Parashewanella spongiae: one gene and its partner. The protein of the gene in region 2 binds, or shares a complex with, the protein of the main gene of each other region. Links are inferred from orthologs where the notes say so. Each region holds a gene or a part of one and is shown on either strand. Other genes may lie near its edges.

Region 1 (6,282 bases), 1.4 Mb from region 2 along the record:
ACTGGGAATTTAATTACTGTAATTGGTATTAGAAAGTACCAATCTTTGTCATACCAACGAAGGCTGGTATCCAGTGACTTTTATAGACAAAAGCAAAAGCAAAGGCACTAGACGCCAGCCTGCACTGGAGTGACGAGAACTCATCGGTATACTTTCTTCCCTAACTTTCCTAAAATAAGATTAGGGTCTGTTGATCTTTCGTGATTGTTTTTGCAGCGATAAATTGGTTATTTTATGCAAGGCAGAGTTTGTGAGGTTTGGTTATTATCGACATACAAAACTGTCGTTACTTCGTTTCCAAATAATCAAGTGATAACTCAGCACCTTTTAGGGATGTCGCAGTTCAAATAATACCAATTTAAATTTCAACGCTTAATTTGTCATACCTGCGAACGCAGGTATCTAGCGACTTGTGCCCAAATTAACCAAAGACTCTGGACTCCTGCGTTCGCAGGAGTGACGATAAAATTGGTATACATTCTTCCGCCACGTCCCTTATTTAGAAAGAGCGACCAATTTACGCTGTCTTCGATGCTTTTGAGCATTCACTGCTCAGTGTTGTGACCAGCTCACTTAGATGGCTAAGCATCACTGCTCACGCCTTGAACCTAAAAACATCAGTTGAACGCTGAGTATATGAGTAACTGTTTGAGCAATTAGATGATTTTATTATCATGTTTTTCACCCAATGAGTGAAATGCTCTACGCTCACAAGCTTGCTAAAATGGCTGCTATCTGCGTTGTAATTTTTGCAAGTAGAATAACTACTTGCTGCAAGCTACGTCTTAATATCAGCCATTTTTTCTACGCTTGAGAACGCAGTCAACTGATGTTTCTAGGTTGAACAGATAAATGCTCAAATAGCACAAAATTTAATCCTGAAAGATCAACAGACCCTAGTAATCTTAACCTATCCTTTTAAAGCGCATCCTTTATAGACCCTATAGCTGTAATTGTGTATAAAAGGACATACTCCTCATTCGGCTAGTATATATTGCTCAAACTTTGTCTTCCTAAATCTCCTCAAATTTTGGCTATTCCTTTACTTGCTTTTGTCGAGTTTTGGGAACGTTTTAACAAATACGCTATTAGAGCATTTTTAGTACTTTATCTTATCGCACCATCGTTTAATAATGGCGGCTATGGGCTGGGGTGGGCTATCGGTGACGCCATTGCTCTATACAGCAGATTTATTGCGTTTGCGTATATCACTCCCTTATTTGGCGGCTTTTTAAGTGATAAAGTGCTCGGTGCCTATCATTCAACATTGCTTGGCTGCATACTTATTTTCATCGGTCAATTGATGATATCTATTCCTCATAATTGGCTCCCGAATCAAGAAAGTACAATACTATGCACAGGGTTATTTTTGTTTGCATTAGGAAATGGTTTTTTTAAACCCAATATCGCTACCCTCGTTGGTGGTGTTAGTAAATTTTATGGTTTAGAACCAATTAAGAGTTATAACCTTTTTTTTATGATTACAAATTTAGGTGGTGCGGTGGCAGGTGTAGCTTTGGGGAGTATTGTTGTATGGTTTAATGGTAATTATCAGATAGGATTCTTTATTGCTGCCATTGGGATGCTATTTGGAACCATAATATTGCTTGCCTTCAAATCAGTACTCAATGTTTCACTATTGGTGCATGAAAATCCAAATACGAATAAATCTATAAAAACCATCCCCAATAAAAATACTAGCAATCAATCACTTAAAATTTATGAAAAAAATCACATGGTTTTTATCATCATCATAGGGTTCTTTTCCATTTTTTTCTGGTTCGGTTATGAACAAATGGCTGGCTCAATAAATATTATGACTGAGAGATTTGTAGATCGTCAGTTATTCGGCTTTGAAATTCCTACCGCATGGTTTCAGTCTCTCACCCCTTTGTTCAACATCCTATTTGCGCCTGTACTCTATGCTATGTGGAATAAATTAAAACGGACAAATCGACATCTAGATATTCCCAATAAAGTGACAATCAGCCTGCTTGCTTCAACATTGGCATTTGTAATTTTGTCAGTTGCTACTTACTCACTTAATTACTCATTTGCTAATAAAATTAATTTTGGCTGGATTATCGTCGTATATTTTTACTTTTCTATTGGAGAAGTTTTGCTATCACCTACTTGCCTTTCTGCTATCCATGAATATATTTCTGAAAAGTCTGTAGGTCTGATTATGGGGTTATGGTTCATGTTCTATGCTGTGGCAAGTTTTTTCGCTGGTATATTAGGTCATAGGGTTGACCCAAACTCTTTGATTGCAATTTCAGATCATGAGCTTTTTGCTAACTTAAATCGACTTTTTACCTCGATTACTTTTTTAACATTTATCGCTGCTGTTGGCTTAATTGTTAGCAAAAACAAAATTATTCAATTACTAAAACCTGAAAGGGTTTAAATTTCAGGATAAACGCATGAATGTTTTTCGAGTAAAAACCGTAGACTTTATAATCCGTCATTACCGTGAAAACGGGAATCCAGTGTCTTTGGGTATTCCAATTTAAGGCACTAGAGTCCTACTTTCGTGGGTATGACGAAACTACCACATAGAGTTGTGCATATATCACTCACTCGTGCAGTTTGCCTAGTTTAAACTCTTAACTCTATGTAGCCACCAGCTGGTACTGTCTCATTTTGAACAAGCCCAACAAATTGGTTTTGTAATAAAAGCGGCTTGTGTTCTGGTGCACTTGTTGAGATGCACAAGTACTCTCCTCGATTTAATGTACGATATTGGGTGCTGCTTTTACCCCAATTATGAACACCAAGCTGCATGGTGTCAGATAAAGCAAGTGGCATTAGGCCTTCGTTATTGCGAAGGTAACAACGTAAACCTTGTCCGGCTTGTGCAATCGCTGTTCTAAAATTTCTTAAGTCGACGGTAACGTAAATCATATCGACCAACACATCTATGCCTGACTTTATTAGACGATCATTTAAATAGCTCAACATGCTAAAGGGCTCGATGATAGCTTGGCTTTTCCCCACTCTAAAAGATTTTAATTTTTGATTCACTAAGCTACGTAATAATACGCTGGCGAAAGCTGATCCATCGTCTTCTGGATGAAAATGTGCCATGTACATCAATAAATGCTGGTCGCCTACTAAAGTTGAGTCAATAAGATAGCTGCTGACATCTTGATGTTTGAAAAGGCTATAGAAAACATCGGCTGAAGGGTAATTAGTTTCTGCTGAGGGAAATAATTGTTGTTGAAGAATTCTGACTTCACTGACATTCTGCTCAACCATTTCAATATGGCTTTGAAACTCTTGGTAAGCTAACTCGTCAACAAGCTCTGCCGGAACTTCACTACCCTCTTGCCCCGCTAGACATTGCTGAATTGCATGCTCTAAAGTATAAAAATCATCGATAGGCTTTAATAAATAGTCGCTGGCACCTAAACGTAACGCTTCAATAACGTCAGTCATGACGTTATTACCAGAAAGGACAATTGAAGGGACACTCGGATCTAACATCGACATATCGTGAAGCAAATCTAAACCGCCAGAGGTCGCAAGGCTCAAATCGGCAATAACGATATCAAAAACACCTTTTTTAAATGCTTCAATACCGCTATATCCATCTTGAGCTTGAGTAACTTTTGCGCCTTGCTTTATCAAAAAATCATTGGCTAATTTACTAAAATGGGGATCAACTTCAACCAATAAAACTGAGATATTATATAATGCCATTTACTTGCCTTTATCTAAGTGCACTTATCGATAAAACGTACTCCCCTGTACATCATTTTTTGTGCTCAATTACCATCAATAGAGATAATCATGCACACACTTAAAAAAAACAGGTTCTAAACTTATAACACTACTTTGCAATTTCCGCTAATTCAATTCGTTAAGATAATCATCAACAAGCTCATCATCGTCTTGTTCATCTGGCACTTGACCATCGTGTAATTTGTAATCGACATGTTGAATATAAGCATCTTTCACAAATGTATACGGATCTAGAGCATTATCAAGCAGTCTTTCTTGAGGTATTGCATCAGCCCGTGCATTAAGCGCCTTTAAAGTCCATTTGGTGATTGATTGCCAAGTCGTTAAATCTGAAATCGGAAAATATAAACCATCTACCCAGTTGGAAGCAATTTCTCTTGTCACTGTTGGGCCGTACGCAGGCAACATAAAATAAGGCCCGTTAGGTACACCGTAGTAACCTAACACTTCGCTGAAGTCATCCTGTTTGCGTGAAAGCCCCATCATTTCTGCAACATCAAATAAGCCTAATAAACCAATAGTCGAATTGATGGTAAAGCGCCCACCAGCATTGGCGGCCCACTTCCACTTTCCTTGTAGTGTATTATTAACTAAGCTAGATGGCTCTTCTAAGTTTTGGACAAAATTATCAAAGCTTGTTCTTACTGGTTGAGGCACGTAGTCACTGTAGCCATGTGCTACAGGGCGGATCAGGAACTTATCCAAGTAGTTATAGTTGATGTTCCACATAGCTCGGTTAAAGCCTTCGAATGGATCTCGTTCATCGCTGTAAACTATTTTCACTTTAGGTGTCGCTGTTGTGTCTTGAGATGATTTAGGGTCATCAGTGGAAATTTCTGAGCCCCATACTGCAGCACTGGTTAATGATGCAAGTGCGATGATTATCAAACTAAATTTCATGATAAAAATATATGCCTTAAAATAACAAGAAAAGAATAAAGAACGATTTTCCATAAGGATTATAAGCGAATAACACAGTAATTAAAAATAATACAAAATATTATTCTTTGCTCAAGGTAACCAATTTAGTCCCGATAATAATTGAGTGAATTTAAGGTTTTTAAAATTATTATGGATATCATCAAACACGCTAACCAATCAAACTCGGCTAAGACAACACTTGCAGAGAAAAACATAAGCTCTTTCCATGAAAGCTCTCCGCTTATAAAGCCTGAAATAGACAAAGCTACAGGTAATATTTTGTTGCAATTTGATAATAAAAGTTATTTTTCTAACATCAAAAATACGCAATCACTTTCCATGCCTTTACTCGTAAAAATCATCAAACAAAATCCGCCCTTTAGAAATACCAATCAGCTTAGTGCTGATTTATATTCACCAAGTAAAACAGAAAGCATAACTTTGCCTATATCCTTGTTTAAATTATTGAATGATTCAAAAACAAATTCTAGCGAGCTCCAAGCACTCCTAAACGTTCAAAAGAGTTATCCCCTAGGAGTCGGTCAAATTATCAATAAGCAGTTATATTTATCTGGCAACAAAATTCCATTAGTCGATTCGCTCCTCTCAAATGGAAAATATATCGCTCACATCAAGTATCTAAACCAAAAGCCACTACTGTCATTGACAAAGCTCACTTATCTACAACGTATCGAACTATTTCCCTTACCACTAAAAACCACATCAGCATTAGCGAGTAACATTCAGAAAAACTATTTCGCCATTGAAATGGCGACCAGTTATCGAAATATTATCGCTTCATTGAATCAAAATGAATCAGGTGTTGAAACCGATAAAATCAAAAGCAAACAGCTAGTACGTTTAGAATCTTTGATTGTAAATACTGGTGCAGTAAAAGCGCCAGTTGCAACCTCAAATCTATACAGTGATAAGCCGTTTAATAAAATAGTTGATTTAATGATGCCACCAACGCTGAACAAATTGCTGGAAATTAAAAGCTTAAAAAATTCGCTATTTACAGCTGCATTATTTAACCCTGCATCCCCAGTAAACTTTCAAAAGAGCACTAATTCTTCCATTAACTTCGTAACCATAACAGCTCTGTTTCATATCTTAATTTCTACTTCTAAATTAAGTAAAAACCTTAATCCTGAAACATTGAAATATATTGATGAACTTCAAAAAAAGGTTGCCGATTCTCAAAACTTGCTAATAAAACGATTAATGGAATGCATTGACCCCCACTGTAATACACTGGTGAAGCAAATTCAGGTCTACCAACAAGCAAGCTATGTGTCTGACAAGGAACTCTGTTGGCTGTTTGCGCTTCCTTATACCGTCGATGAGCGGGTAAGTTGCCTTGAAGGAAAGCTCGAACATTGTCAAAGTCAGCAATCCGAACCATCAAGTGAACAATGGTCGTTAAAGCTAAAATTCGATTTAGCAGATGGGCCATTATTGATCATTGCAACCTACGAACTAGACAAGAATGTGAAACTTGAATTACGAACCAACCAACGAGTAGTGCTTAATAAAACAAAGCAATACCAACATCACCTCGTCAACAGACTAAAAGCAGTTGGCATTGACTGCCATAATATCCTTGTTACTCAAGGA
Region 2 (2,868 bases):
ATTGTTTGCTGGTCGAGCGGGCTCAGCATTAACGGCTGAAATCGGGTTAATGAAAAGCACAGAGCAACTTTCAAGCCTAGAGATGATGGCGATAGATCCACTGCGACACATTATCGCTCCTCGATTTTGGGCTGGCTTTATTAGCATGCCTTTATTGGCACTTATTTTTACCGCTGTCGGCATTTATGGCGGATATTTGGTTGGAGTGGAGTGGAAAGGCATTGATAACGGGGCGTTCTGGTCTATATTGCAAGCATCGGTTGAATGGCGACAAGACATCGTTAACTGCTTAATAAAAAGTGGTATTTTTGCCATTGTTGTGACGTGGATTGCGTTATATCGCGGCTATAAGGTAATACCAAATCCTGAAGGGATCAGCCGAGCGACTACGCAAACCGTTGTACAAGCAAGTTTGGCCGTTTTAGCACTTGATTTCTTATTAACGGCGCTGATGTTTGGCAATTAATGCCAAATAATAATTATTTAATATGACGAACAATGGAATCTGTTCGTTTTTATGAGTTTATTGAACTGTGGTAGGCCTATATGTTGACACGTAAAATTGAATTTTTAGTTGGGATGTTTTTATTATCGGGTTTGGTGGCTTTTCTGGTTTTAGTCTTTAATGTCGCCAATGTTAAAGTTAGCTCAGGTGACGATACATATAGCCTTAGCGCGCATTTTAGTAATGTTGGTGGTTTGAAAGTACGTTCGCCGGTAAAAGTGGGTGGCGTGGTGGTGGGTCGAGTGAGTGACATTCACCTCGATCCTGAGAAATTAGATGCCATTGTGACCATTCAAATCGACAAAACTTATGATCAATTCCCTGAAACCAGTAGCGTAGCTATTCAAACATCTGGTTTGCTTGGGGAGCAATTTCTTGGATTAACGCCGGGTTTTGTTGACGATGACATTGCGATGCTTACCGATGGTGACAAAATCGAAGATACACACTCAGCGTTGGTTTTAGAAGATTTGATAGGCCAGTTTCTATACAGCACAGGCAAAAAAGATTAGGAGTTTAAGATGTTAAAATTGATGGCTCGTGTTTTATTACCACTGACCATGCTATTAAGCTGTGGACAAGTGATTGCAGCCAGTGCTGTAAATACGCAAGATCCTTATCAAATGATTGAACAAGCGGCGAAGAAAACCTTTGCGCGCTTTGATGCGGATCAATCGAAAATTAAGGCTGATCCTAATCATTTGAAAATTATCATAGAGCAAGAATTATTGCCTTACATTGATTACAAGTACGCCGCTTATAAAGTGCTTGGTAAGTATTTGAATAAAACTACAAAAGCACAACGTGCCGCTTTCGCTCAAGCGTTTCGCGGTTACTTAGTCAGTACTTATGCGTCAGCATTTACGGCTTATACACATCAGAAAGTCAGTTTCGCTCCCGCGAAAAAATTTGATGATGAGAAATTTGTCAATGTTGCGGTACAGGTCATTGAAGCAGGACGACCGCCAATTAAACTCTCTTTTAAAGTGCGCCGATTGATGACGGGCAAACGTAAGGACAAAAAACCAAGAGTTGGCGATCAATGGAAAGCGATAGATTTAGTAGCTGAAGGTATCAGTTTATTACAATCTAAACAGTCTGAAATTGGTGGTTTAGTTCAAAAAGAAGGTATTGAATCAGTCATTAACATGCTAAACGAACGTGCTAAAGCGAGCGTTGAAGCCCAGAAAGCGAGCAGTAAGTAATGGCTGAGTTCCAAAACTACAACAATTATTGCAAAGTGACAGGGCGGCTAGCACGCCAAGATGTTGTGACGCTTTGGCCCAAGCAAGATACTTTGCTTGCGGCTGAAGTTGAGTTGATGGATTTGTCAGCACTGGAGTTTATAGACAGTTCAGGCATTGCTTTTTTGTTTCATCTCGTAGAGCAACAGCAGCAAGCCAACAAGCCATTGAAATTAATTAATCCCGCCGAACAGTTACAACCGCTAATAGCTCTGTATAATCTACAAACATTATTTAGCGAAGCTTAGCCAATCCTGACTTCATTTTTAAGGTAGTACATCAGATGGAATGCAAACAAGTAGAAGATATCCTGCGCGAAAAACTTGACGTAGAAGAGCTGTTTGTTAGCTCAGAGGGCACTCATTATAAAATTATTGCTGTTGCTGATTTTTTTGGTGAACTATCGCCAGTGAAACGGCAACAAGCTATTTATGCTCCATTAAATGAGCATATTGCCAGCGGCGCACTGCACGCATTAACAATCAAGACCTTCACTCCCGAGCAGTGGAAACGTGAAAAAATCTTTAATATGCCAGCATAATTAATAATAGAGAATTGATGTGGATAAACTGACCATACAAGCCAGTGCACCCTTAGCTGGCAATGTTGTTATATCGGGTGCTAAGAATGCGGCCTTACCGATTTTGATGGCGGGCGTATTAGCTGAGACTGATTTTTTTGTTTCGAATGTTCCTGAATTAAGAGATGTGAAAACGAGTTGTAAGTTACTGCAATGCCTCGGTGCTGAAGTTACTCATAATGAAGATGGCCAAGTTCGGATCTCAACCAAAAACCTAGATCATTTTTGTGCGCCTTATGAATTAGTGAAAACCATGCGTGCATCCATATTGATCTTAGGGCCACTACTAGCTCGCTATGGCACAGCCGATGTATCGCTTCCTGGTGGTTGTGCCATTGGTGCAAGACCTGTGAATCTTCATTTGCATGGTTTGGAACTAATGGGTGCGAAAATTGACGTTGAAGACGGTTACATCAAAGCTCGTGTCGATGGCCGCTTGAAAGGTGCGCATATCTTTATGGATACCGTCAGTGTTGGAGCGACGGAAAACTTATTGATGGCGGCTTCATTGGCTGACGGAGAAACTGTCATCGAAAACG

What was found.
Region 1: the proteins of E2I05_RS19940 (region 2) and E2I05_RS14150 are in contact, whole or in part, in a cryo-EM structure (PDB 8I8X), measured with the Escherichia coli proteins. The link is inferred for Parashewanella spongiae from one-to-one orthologs.

Annotation. Positions count from the first base shown.
Region 1 is NZ_CP037952.1:3,589,219-3,595,500, forward strand. What follows is about bases 2,748-5,714. They hold E2I05_RS14150 (MlaA family lipoprotein), read right to left. Parts: upstream 4,645-5,714; coding sequence 3,850-4,644; downstream 2,748-3,849. Other genes in these bases: E2I05_RS14145 (response regulator), read right to left, coding at 2,748-3,702; E2I05_RS14155 (hypothetical protein), read left to right, coding at 4,816-5,714. In the rest of the region: E2I05_RS14140 (peptide MFS transporter), read left to right, coding at 1,031-2,407; more of E2I05_RS14145, read right to left, coding at 2,599-2,747; more of E2I05_RS14155, read left to right, coding at 5,715-6,282. UniProt on the Escherichia coli protein: Involved in a phospholipid transport pathway that maintains lipid asymmetry in the outer membrane by retrograde trafficking of phospholipids from the outer membrane to the inner membrane.
Region 2 is NZ_CP037952.1:5,038,739-5,041,606, reverse strand. It holds E2I05_RS19940 (MlaC/ttg2D family ABC transporter substrate-binding protein), read left to right. Parts: upstream 1-1,026; coding sequence 1,027-1,710; downstream 1,711-2,868. Other genes in the region: murA (UDP-N-acetylglucosamine 1-carboxyvinyltransferase), read left to right, coding at 2,310-2,868; E2I05_RS19930 (BolA family protein), read left to right, coding at 2,033-2,290; E2I05_RS19935 (STAS domain-containing protein), read left to right, coding at 1,710-1,997; mlaD (outer membrane lipid asymmetry maintenance protein MlaD), read left to right, coding at 547-1,017; mlaE (lipid asymmetry maintenance ABC transporter permease subunit MlaE), read left to right, coding at 1-466. UniProt on the Escherichia coli protein: Involved in a phospholipid transport pathway that maintains lipid asymmetry in the outer membrane by retrograde trafficking of phospholipids from the outer membrane to the inner membrane.